One region of the Micromonospora sp. NPDC005087 genome, then DNA from elsewhere that is predicted to be linked to it. Evidence: riboswitches for the same ligand, from Rfam matches in the RefSeq annotation. Region 1 holds a riboswitch; each other region holds the start of a gene.
What was found. A riboswitch is a leader RNA that binds a small molecule or an ion and turns the genes downstream of it on or off. The one in region 1 is predicted to bind cobalamin.
Positions count from the first base shown of each region.

Region 2: linked by a shared signal. The riboswitch ahead of ACFYPS_RS22015 (ribonucleoside-diphosphate reductase subunit alpha) and the one ahead of cobO (cob(I)yrinic acid a,c-diamide adenosyltransferase) in region 1 are both predicted to bind cobalamin.
Region 3: linked by a shared signal. The riboswitch ahead of ACFYPS_RS34135 (acyl-CoA thioesterase) and the one ahead of cobO (cob(I)yrinic acid a,c-diamide adenosyltransferase) in region 1 are both predicted to bind cobalamin.
Region 4: linked by a shared signal. The riboswitch ahead of ACFYPS_RS28915 (ABC transporter substrate-binding protein) and the one ahead of cobO (cob(I)yrinic acid a,c-diamide adenosyltransferase) in region 1 are both predicted to bind cobalamin.

Region 1 covers NZ_JBIALB010000001.1:495,306-498,063, forward strand. Annotated here, with positions in the region: gene ACFYPS_RS02280 (RNA polymerase sigma factor) at 1-240, opposite strand, end outside; gene ACFYPS_RS02285 (hypothetical protein) at 367-702, shown strand; cobalamin riboswitch at 1,003-1,132, shown strand; gene cobO (cob(I)yrinic acid a,c-diamide adenosyltransferase) at 1,281-1,892, shown strand; gene crcB (fluoride efflux transporter CrcB) at 1,987-2,349, opposite strand; gene ACFYPS_RS02300 (CrcB family protein) at 2,346-2,758, opposite strand, start outside.
Region 2 covers NZ_JBIALB010000009.1:210,229-212,986, forward strand. Annotated here, with positions in the region: gene ACFYPS_RS22010 (GH92 family glycosyl hydrolase) at 1-663, shown strand, start outside; cobalamin riboswitch at 841-1,058, shown strand; gene ACFYPS_RS22015 (ribonucleoside-diphosphate reductase subunit alpha) at 1,258-2,758, shown strand, end outside.
Region 3 covers NZ_JBIALB010000032.1:13,979-16,736, forward strand. Annotated here, with positions in the region: gene ACFYPS_RS34125 (DUF2306 domain-containing protein) at 1-394, shown strand, start outside; gene ACFYPS_RS34130 (LysE family translocator) at 457-1,083, opposite strand; gene ACFYPS_RS34135 (acyl-CoA thioesterase) at 1,087-1,533, opposite strand; cobalamin riboswitch at 1,730-1,944, opposite strand; gene ACFYPS_RS34140 (sigma-70 family RNA polymerase sigma factor) at 2,180-2,746, shown strand.
Region 4 covers NZ_JBIALB010000016.1:87,837-90,594, reverse strand. Annotated here, with positions in the region: gene ACFYPS_RS28920 (M14 family zinc carboxypeptidase) at 1-799, shown strand, start outside; cobalamin riboswitch at 941-1,086, shown strand; gene ACFYPS_RS28915 (ABC transporter substrate-binding protein) at 1,175-2,110, shown strand; gene ACFYPS_RS28910 (iron ABC transporter permease) at 2,202-2,758, shown strand, end outside.

The DNA.
Region 1 (2,758 bases):
GATCGCCAGCAGCCACGAGCGGAACGACGACTCCGCCCGGTAGCGGGAGAGCTTTCGGTACCCCTTCACGAAGGCCTCCTGGATGACGTCCTCGGAGTCCGAGCCCGCGCCGAGTAGCACCGCCGTCCGGTACGCGGACGCGGTGTGCCGGGCGACCAGGAGGTCGTACGCCTCCAGGTCACCTGCCCGAGCGCGGGTGACGAGCACGTCGTCGTCCAGGGGTACCTCCGGTTGGGTCACCTTCATGACACCGCTCACGCGCTGCGGGTTCCAGCCGCGGCTCGGTCAGCCCACTCTCACCCGGCGTGCAGCGTATTGCCAGGAAACGGTGGTGCACTGGATGGGCGTCGAGGAGAGGAGTCGGTCATGGGCTGGTTCAGTCGGCGGGCCCGGGGCGCCGAGGCGACCCCCACGAAGCTGGACCGGGAGGCGACCCGGGACGACCTCGCCGCGCTCGAGGCGTTCATCGCCAGCCGGCGGGGGGTGGAGTTCTACCTGGAGCCGGAGACCACCGCCACCGACACCACGGTGGTGGCGATCGCCCACGACGGCGAGTGGATCCGTCGCCGTACCGGCACCCCGCGTGCGGCGGGCGCCATCGCCCGCAAGCACGCGGTGCCGCTGTACGAGGCGGCCCGCACCGGCTACCCGGAACGGATGCGCACCTGGAGCCGTGCCCACCCGGAACGCCACGCCCGGTGAGCGTGGCCGCGTCCGTCGAGGTGGCCGTGAGCCGCCGTCCCACCGGGCGATCGGGGCAGGCCAGAGGACGTGTGCGCACCCTTTGCTCTGCTTACCCGGGCGCAACGAAAAGGCGTCGTCACTGTTGCGCTGGCTGAAGCAGAGCAAAGGACGCGTCGCATTGACCCGGGGCGTTCCGATGCGGCGTCCGAGCACGCCTCAACCGCCAGATATCGATGAGAGTCATTCGCCTGGCCAGGCCGGGGTCGGCGTTGACCGGCGACGGACGGGTGTGGCAGCATTCGCGGCCTGACGGCAGTGAAGGAAGTCGGTGTGATTCCGACGCGGTCCCGCCACTGTCACCGGGGAGCGATCCCCCCTCGTGAGTCACGGCCGCGTGTCTGCGGTTGGAAGGCCGGGGGAGAGCGTCGATTCGGAAGCCAGGATACTTCGGCCGTCGGGATGTACCCCAGGGCGTGGACACCCGAGGAGGACCCGATGACGCACGGCGTCTCTTTCATTGACGGACACCGTCATGATCCGCTCGGCGGGCGCTCCGCCGCACCCACCGCCGCACCCGGCCCCGGTCGTACCGCCTGATGCCGCAGGGAAAGCCGAGCACGGTGCCCGCCGACGGTTTGACCACCCGGCAGCGACGTCACCGGCCGCTGCTGATGGTCCACACCGGACAGATGAAGGGAAAGTCCACCGCCGCCTTCGGGCTGGCGCTGCGGGCGTGGGCAGCCGGCCTGCCGGTCGGGGTGTTCCAGTTCGTCAAGAGCGCCAAGTGGCGGGTGGGGGAGGAGAACGCCTTCCGGGCCCTCGGCGAGGTGCACGAGCGCACCGGTCACGGCGCGCCGGTGGCGTGGCACAAGATGGGCGAGGGCTGGTCCTGGATCCAGCGTGGCGGCGACGCCGATCACGCCGCGGACGCCCTGGAGGGTTGGCGGCAGATCCAACGCGACCTGGCCGCCGAGCGCTACGGGCTGTATGTGCTGGACGAGTTCACCTACCCGATGACGTGGGGCTGGGTGGACGTCGACGAGGTGGTGGCCACCCTGGCCGACCGTCCCGGCTTCCAACACGTGGTCATCACCGGCCGGGACGCCGACCCGCGCCTGGTGGCCGCCGCCGACCTGGTGGCCGAGCTGACCAAGGTCAAGCACCCGATGGACGCCGGCCAGAAGGGCCAGAAGGGCATCGAGTGGTGAGCGCCGCCGCCGAGTCGTGGCCGCTGCCCCGCCCGATGGGCGACGACCGCGCCGGCCCGGACGGCCGCAGCGGTCTCCGCTGGCCGGGAACGGGTCAGCCGGTCAGGGCCCGGGCGAGGACGTAGCCGACGGTCGCGGCGGCGAGCCCGGCGGTCACACTGCCCAGCACGTTGGCCAGCGCGAGGAGCCGGTTGCCGGTCCTGGTCAGCCGCAGCGTCTCGTAGCTGAAGGTGGAGTAGGTGGTCAGCGCGCCGCAGAAGCCGGTGCCGAGCAGCGCGCTGACCGCCGGGCCGGCCGGCAGCCCGACGAGTACGCCGAGCAGCAGCGATCCGAACACGTTGACGGTCAACGTCCCCCACGGGAACGCCGAGTGGTGCCGGGCCTGCACGGCCCGGTCGGTGAGGTAGCGCAGCGGCGCGCCGACGGCCGCCCCGAGCACGATGAGCAGCACGGTCACCGGACGGCCCGCCCGTCGTCGCGGTCCCGGTCGAGCAGTCGAGCGGCGGCGGCGTCACCCAGCCACACCGCGACCAGGGCGCCGAGCACCGTCGCGGCCAGGTACGCCAGCGCGCTGACCGGGGCGCCCGCGACCACCGCCTGCTGCACGTCCACGGCGTAGGTGGAGAAGGTGGTGAACCCGCCGAGCACCCCGACCCCGAGGAACGGGCGGACCAGCGGTCGACCGCCGCCGACGTGCCCGAGCACCGCCATCAGGACGCCGATCAGCAGGCAGCCGGTCAGGTTGATGCCGAAGGTCGCCCACGGGAAACCGGTCCGCGCGTGGGGGAGGGCGTGTTGCAGGCCGGCCCGGGCCAGCGCGCCGAGCACCCCGCCCGCCGCGATCGCCGCGAGCACCGCCGCGGGAT
Region 2 (2,758 bases), on a different contig from region 1:
CGGCACACCTATGCGCAGGAGGGCCCCTACACGGTGCACGTCACCGCATGGGACACGTCGTCGAGCAGCACCGCGACCTTCACGGTGACCGTGGCGCGGGGCGGACTCCAGCCGGCGATCGCGGTGTCGGCGTCGGCCACCGTGACCACCGGTGACGCGGTCACCGTCGACGGCAGCGGGTTCGCGGCCGGTGAGCAGGTGACCGTGACTCTCGGCACCAGTCCGGCGCGGACCGTCAAGGTCGCGGCGTCCGCGGCGGGAGCGGTACGCGCCTCCGTCGCGACGTCCGGTGACGCCGAGCCCGGCCGGTACTCCGTCACCGCCACCGGCGCGTCCTCCCGGACGCCGGCGACGGCCACCGTCCAGGTGACCGGTCAGCAGGAGAAGCCGACCTACGATCCGCAGGCGGCGCTGACGACCACCGCGGGACCGCACGGTACGTCGATCACGGTCGACGGCGCCGGGTTCGCTCCGAACGAGGCGGTCACGGTCAGCTTCGGTGACGGCCTCGCGGTCAGCACCGTGCGCGCGAATGGTGACGGTGTCATCGCCGGTGCGACGGTCAGCGTCCCCGGGGCGGCGAAGGCCGGCTCGACCGTGATCACGCTGGCGGGGGCCGAGTCGGTGACGCGGGTCGCGCTGCCCTTCACCGTCACGAACTGAGTCGGCGGTAGCGGTAACGCGCGGGGCGGGCCGGATCACGGCCCGCCCCGCGCGCAGCTAGCGTCGACCATGACCCCGCCCGGCGGGGGCGTCCGGGCCGGTGACCGTCGTCACTGACTCGACCGCCGACACGCCCATACCCGAGATGTGGGGTGTGACAACGGCGTCGTCCCTATATATGGTGTCGACGCAGCTGGTTCGGCCGCTCGTCTGCAGTGGTCGAGGCAAGAGGGAACCCGGTGGAATTCCGGGACTGCCCCGCAGCGGTGAGTGGGAACGACCGCCGTCATCAGCACTGGGCCGCCAAGCGGCCTGGGAAGCGACGGCCAGTAGGAGACCGGCGAGCCCGGTCGTGCCCACGAGTCCGAAGACCTGCCAGCGCGCCGTGCACCCGCACCCGGGTGGGCGGCGGCCCGACGCCGCGTGGGACGGCCGACGCCCCCTGACCCACGCCCGGCGTGGCGTCCGCCGGTGTCTGTCTCCTCGCGTCCGAGGGCCATCAGGTCTCGAACTCGCGAGGAGTGAGTGGTGACAGTCACCCAGGTGGTCCCGACCGGCGGCGACACCGACCTGCCGGGCCGGCGGCGGACGCAGATGCACGTCCGCAAGCGCGACGGCGCCAGCGAACCGGTGGACGTCAACAAGATCGTCCGCGCGGTCGAGCGGTGGACCGACGACCTGACCGACGTCGACCCGCTGCGGGTGGCGACCCGGACGATCAGCGGCCTCTACGACGGCGCGACGACCGCGGAGCTGGACCGGCTGTCCATCCAGACCGCGGCCGAGATGATCGGCGAGGAGCCGCAGTACTCGCGGCTGGCTGCCCGGCTGCTGGCCGGCTACGTCGACAAGGAGGTGCGCCGGCAGGGCGTCACCTCGTTCAGCACGGCGATCCGGATGGGCCATGCCGAGGGACTGATCGGAGACGAGACCGCCGCCTTCGTCGCCGCGCACGGCCGGACGCTCGACGACGCCGTCGACCCGGACGGCGACCTGCGGTTCGAGTACTTCGGCCTGCGCACGGTGTACGACCGGTACCTGCTTCGCCACCCGACCAGCCGGCTGGTGCTGGAGACGCCGCAGTACTGGCTGCTGCGGGTGGCCTGCGGGCTGTCCCGTACGCCGGACGAGGCGGTCGACTTCTACCGGCTGATGTCCAGCCTCGCCTACCTGCCCAGTTCGCCGACGCTGTTCAACTCCGGCACCCGGCACACCCAGATGTCCTCCTGCTACCTGGTCGACTCCCCGCGCGACGATTTGGACTCGATCTATCAGCGGTACGCGCAGGTCGCCAACCTGTCCAAGTTCGCCGGCGGCATCGGCATCGCGTACTCCCGGGTCCGGTCCCGGGGCGCGCTGATCCGCGGCACGAACGGGCAGTCCAACGGGATCGTGCCGTGGCTGCGCACGCTGGACGCGAGCGTCGCCGCGGTCAACCAGGGCGGGCGGCGCAAGGGCGCCGCGTGTGTCTACCTGGAGCCGTGGCACCCGGACATCGAGGAGTTCCTGCAACTGCGGGACAACACCGGCGAGGACGCCCGGCGCACCCACAACCTCAACCTGGCCAACTGGATCCCGGACGAGTTCATGCGCCGGGTCGAGGCCGACGAGGTGTGGTCGCTGTTCGACCCGAACGAGGTGCCGGAACTGCCCGACCTGTGGGGTGAGCGGTTCGACGTCGCGTACCGGGAGGCCGAGGCGCAGGGCCGCTACGTGCGGCAGGTCCCGGCGCGAGAGCTATACAGGAAGATGATGCGCACCCTGGCGCAGACCGGCAACGGGTGGATGACCTTCAAGGACGCCGCCAACCGGCTGTGCAACCAGACCGCCGAACCGGGCAACGTGGTGCACCTGTCCAACCTCTGCACCGAGATCGTCGAGGTGTCCAGCGACGCCGAGACCGCGGTGTGCAACCTCGGCTCGGTGAACCTGGCCGCTCACGTCACCGATGGCGTCATCGACTGGCAGCGGCTGCGCGCCACGGTCCGGACCGCGGTCACGTTCCTCGACCGGGTCATCGACATCAACTACTACCCGACCGCGCAGGCGGCGGCGAGCAACCCCCGCTGGCGGCCGGTCGGGCTCGGGCTGATGG
Region 3 (2,758 bases), on a different contig from region 1:
ACTGACGGTCGCGCTCTCCGGCGTCTGGATGGCGTTCGCGTACGACCTTCCGGCCCATGACAACGACGTGCTCGCCGGCATGCGGCTCGTCTTCGGCTCGGCCATGGCCGGCTCGATCCTGCTCGGCCTCGCCGCCGCGCTACGCCGGCACTTCGCACTGCACCGCCGCTGGATGGTGCGCGGCTACGCGATCGGCCTCGGGGCCGGCACCCAGGCGTTCACGCACGCGCCGTACCTTGTCGCGACCGGCGAACAGCCCGATGGGAACGTTCGCGCCGGCCTGGTGCTCGCCGGTTGGTTGATCAACCTTGCCGTGGCCGAGTGGTACCTGCGTCGTCCGGCTCGCGCAACGCCGTCTCGACCGGCTCGTCAGCCGCGTGCTGCTGCCCGATGACATCGTCCGACGGCGACCCCGGGGGGGACGAGCCGAATCCGCCGGCCGCATCGCTGCCGCCGCTACGAGCCGACCGCCAGTCGTAGTCCGAGCGCGACGAACGCGACCGCGCAGACTCGGTTGATCCGCCGCGACCAGCGGCCGTCGGCGAGCCGGCCGGCGAGTCGCCCGGCGCCCGCGCCCAAGGCGATGTCGACGGTGAGCTGCACCGTGACGAACAGCGCGCCAAGGAGCACCAGCTGGGCGGTGGTGTTGCCCGCCGCCGGATCGACGAACTGGGGCAGGAACGCCACGCTGAACAAAATCATCTTGGGGTTGAGCAGGTTGGTGACCAGTCCACGCAGGAAGGCGCGCCCGGCACGACCACCCGGCTGCGACGCACCGGAAGCCGAAGTGCCGGCGCCACGCAGGGCCTGCACCGCGAGGATGATCAGGTATGCCGCGCCAAGCCAGCGGATTGCCGTGAACAGCACCGGCGAGGCTGAGATCACCGCGGCGAGACCGAAGACGACTGCCGCCACGTGCACCGCCTCCCCCGCGGCGACGCCGAGCGCGGCCACCACCCCGGCGCGAGTGCCGTAGCGGGTGGCGTTGGCCAGCACGAACATCATGTCCGGGCCGGGAGTCACCATGAGGACGACGATCGCGGCCAGGTAGCCGGCCAGCGCCGGCACGGAGAGGCCGAGCACGTCTCAGCCCTCCCCGGCGCCGTCAAGCAGCGCCCGCCGCAGGGTCAACCGGTGCTCCCGGCGGATCTCCGCCTCTCGGTACCGGCGCCGGTCACCATCGGTTTCCGGCAGGAGCGGCGGCACCGTACGCGGCTGGCCGTTGTCATCGATGGCGACCATCACCAGGTGCGCGGTGGCCACGTCGGTGGGCGGCACCGCCCGGTCCCACCGGTCAGCGGTCACCTTGACCGCAACCTCCATCGAGCTGCGCCCGGCCCACGTGATGCGAGCGTCCACATGGACCACGTCGCCAACCCGGACCGCCCGGAGAAACGCGGTCTCGTCGATGGCGGCGGTGACGGCCGGTCCGTCGGAATGGCGGGCGGCGACCACCCCGGCGACGGAGTCGATGAGGTTGAGGATCCGGCCACCGTGCACCGTACCCATGAGGTTGGTGTGGTGCTGATCCATGATCTGCGACAGGGTCAGGTGTGAGGCCGACGGCGCTCGGCCGGCGATCGTGGCGGTGTCGTGCACAGCGGTAGTCCGTCCCTCGGGAAACCACACCGTCGGAACGCGGACACACGCTGACGAGCACGCACCCACGCACAGCGCGCGCGGCACGTCACCCGCTCAGCCCACCCGCGAGGCCGACGGCAGCGCACACGGTTGTGTACGCGGCACGGGCAGGTCTTCGGACTCGCGGGCATGGCCGGCTGCGCCGGTCTCCTACTGGCCGTCGCTTCCCAGGCCTCTGGCCCAGTGCTGATGACGGCGGTCGTTCCCACTCACCGCTGCGGGGCAGTCCCGGACTCACACCAGGTTCCCTCTTACGACGCCCAGCCAGTCACGACCGGGCGAACCAGCGCCGTCAGGAGCATAGCGGGTCCGCGACGCAGCCCAGCCAACGCGACCGCGAGGCAGAGCGGGCGTCGTCATCCACATGATGAAGATATTCAAATTCGTCGTCTTCTTTGACCGCACGCAACTGCCCTCGTCCTGGGCGTCGACCACCACGTACCTGGCGCGTACGCCGCCACCTACTACAACCCGTCGTATTGTTTGGCCGGGATGTCGTAGCCCTTGACGCCGGCGGCACCGGACACGGAGGTACCAGGTGACGGATGGTGACGAAATTACCGCGTGGGCCCTCGCGGCGGGTCGGGGCGACCAGGACGCGGCAGCTCGGTTCATCCGCGCCACGCAGCAGCAGGTCCGGCGTTTCCTCGCCGCGCTGATCTCACCCGGCGAGGCGGACGACCTGGCGCAGGAGACGTACCTCCGCGCGATGCGGTCGCTGCCGTCGTTCGCCGCGCGCTCGTCCGCCCAGACGTGGCTGCTCGGTATCGCCCGGCGGGTCGCCGTCGACCATGTGCGGGCCGCGACGGCGCGTCCGCGTACGGTGCCGCTGTCGCAGTGGCACGACGCCCCGGACGCACAAGGCGGCACCTTCGACGGGGAGATCGTGCTCACCGAACTCCTGCGCACGTTGGCACCGGATCGCCGGGAGGCGTTCGTCGCCACCCAGATTCTCGGCCTGCCCTATGCCGAGGCGGCCGAGGTCTGTGCCTGCCCGATCGGCACCATCCGGTCCCGGGTGGTCCGGGCCCGGGAAGACCTCGTCGCCGCAGTCAACGGTGGTGATCTGTCCACGCGGCGCAAGCGGGGTGGCACCGCCACCTGACGGCTACGACAG
Region 4 (2,758 bases), on a different contig from region 1:
CTACACCCCGGAGCAGTCCAGCGACCTCTACATCACCGACGGGGACAGCATCGACTGGATGTGGGCCACCCACGGCATCTGGGCGTACACCTTCGAGATGTATCCAGGATCGTCCGGCGGCGGTGGTTTCTACCCGCCCGACGAGGTGATCCCCGCACAGACCTCCCGCAACCGGGAGGCGGTGCTGATGCTCAGCGAGTACGCCGACTGCCCGTACCGGGCGATCGGCAAGCAGGCGCAGTACTGCGGCGGTGGTGGCGGCACCACGGTCTGGTCGGACACCTTCGAGACCGCGACCGGCTGGACCATCAACCCGTCCGGCACCGACACCGCGACCCTCGGGGCCTGGGAACGGGGTGCCGCCCAGGCGACCACCTCCTCCGGGGCCAAGCAGCTCACCCCGTACGCCGGCGCCAACGACCTGGTCACCGGTCGGCTCGCCGGTTCGGCGGCGGGTGACCACGACGTCGACGGCGGGGTGACCAGCGCCCGGTCCCCGGCGGTGACGCTGCCGTCGACCGGCACGCTGACCCTCTCGCTGGCCTGGTACCTGGCGCACGGCTCGAACGCCTCGTCGGCGGACTACCTGCGGGTGAGCGTGGTGCACAACGGTGGCACCACGGCGCTGCTCACCCAGGCCGGCGCGGCGAGCAACCGCAACGGCAGCTGGGCGGTGGCGAACCTCAACCTCACCCCGTACGCCGGCCAGTCGGTGCGCATCCTCATCGAGGTGGCGGACGCCTCCGGCGCCAGCCTCGTGGAGGCGGCTGTGGACAACGTCACCATCAGCGCCTCCTGATCGGATGGGGCCCCGTTCCGCCCCTGCGGGGCCCCACCACCCGTTTCTGACCCCCGCGATGCGCGACATATCGCCGTCGGTCGGTCATCTCGCCCCACCTTCCCGGGGCCAAGGTGATCGACACGCGGCGATTGGCCCTTGATCGATCCGGCACGTCCAGGCGGTGCGCTACCGTCTTAGCGACCACTCCGCAGCGAAGCCGGTGCGAAACCGGCGCTGTCCCGCAACTGTGATGCCCCGTCCTGACGGCGGGGACGAGCCAGGTCGCCTGCGGATCGGTCGCGACACGCGCTCTCGAGGAAGGGCGCCTCGTGGGCGGGCGTACGAAAGTCCCTGTCGGCGAAGCACCACACTCCTCGACCGACAGGAGGTCCCATGTTCAGACGTACCCCCCGGCTCTTCGCCGCGACCCTCGCGGTCGCCGCACTCGCCCTGGGCGCGTGCGCGGAGAAGACCGCCGACGAGCCGACCGCGAGCGGCAGCTCCGCGGCCGCCAGCTACCCGGTGACGGTCGGCTCGCTCACGCTCGACAAGCGCCCCGAGAAGATCCTCTCGCTCTCGCCCACCGCCACCGAGATGCTCTTCGCCATCGGCGCCGGCCCGCAGGTGAGCGCGGTCGACGACCAGTCCAACTATCCGGCCGACGCGCCCAAGAGCGACCTGTCCGGCTTCCAGCCCAACGCCGAGGCGATCGCCGGTAAGGGCCCCGACCTGGTGGTGCTCGCGAACGACACCAACAAGATCGTCGACCAGCTCGGCAAGCTGAAGATCCCGGTCTACCTCACCCCCGCGGCGGTCACCCTGGACGACTCGTACCGGCAGATCGCCGAGCTGGGCACGCTGACCGGCCACGCCGACCAGGCGACCGACGTCGCCGGCCGGATGAAGGACGACATCGCCAAGCTGGTCAAGGACCTGCCGCAGCGCGCCGAGAAGCTCACCTACTACCACGAGCTGGGCCCGGAGCTGTACAGCGTGACCAGCAAGACCTTCATGGGCTCGCTCTACAGCCAGGTCGGTCTGGCCAACATCGCGGATCCGGCCGACGCGGACGGCAAGAGCGGCGGTTACCCGCAGCTGTCCCAGGAGTTCATCGTCAAGGCCAACCCGGACTTCGTCTTCCTGGCCGACTCCAAGTGCTGCCAGCAGAACGCCGACTCGGTCCGGGCGCGCAGCGGCTGGGCCGGGCTGAGCGCGGTGAAGAACAACCAGGTGGTCGCGCTGGATGACGACATCGCCTCGCGCTGGGGCCCGCGGGTCGTGGACCTGCTCCGGGTCATCATCGACGCGGTCGCCAAGGTGCCCGCGTGACCGTCGTCCGTCGGTGAGCGCGAGGAGTGAACCGGGGTTGCGAGCCTCGCGGTCACGAACGGAAGAAGGCTCGGTGACCGGGGAGCCGCTGGTGGCCACCCCGGCGCCACCCACCCGGCCGGCCGCGACGCCACCCGCGTCGCGGCCCGCCGGGCTGCGCAAGCGCTGGCTGGCCGCCGGCGTGGTCGCGGTGCTCCTCGCGCTGGTCGCCGGGGTGTCGCTCGGCCCGATCAGCCTGCCGCCGGGCAGCGTCGCCGCCGAGCTGCTCAACCTGATACCCGGGGTGCACCTGGAGAGCGGGCTGACCGAGCGGGAGATCGCCATCGTCACCGAGCTGCGGCTTCCCCGGGTGGTGCTGGGCCTGCTCGTCGGCGGCCTGCTCGCCCTGGCCGGCGGCTGCTACCAGGGGGTGTTCCGCAACCCGCTGGCCGACCCGTACCTGCTCGGCGTGGCAGCCGGCTCGGGGCTCGCGGTCACCGCGGTGATCGCCCTCGGCGGCGTCGGCCGGCAGGGCGCGATCACCGGCCTGCCGCTGACCATCCCGCTGGCCGCGTTCGCCGGCTCGCTGCTCGCCGTGACGATGACCTACCTTCTCGGCGGCGCCGGTGGGCGGAGCCGGTCACCGGCGATGCTGATCCTGGCCGGGGT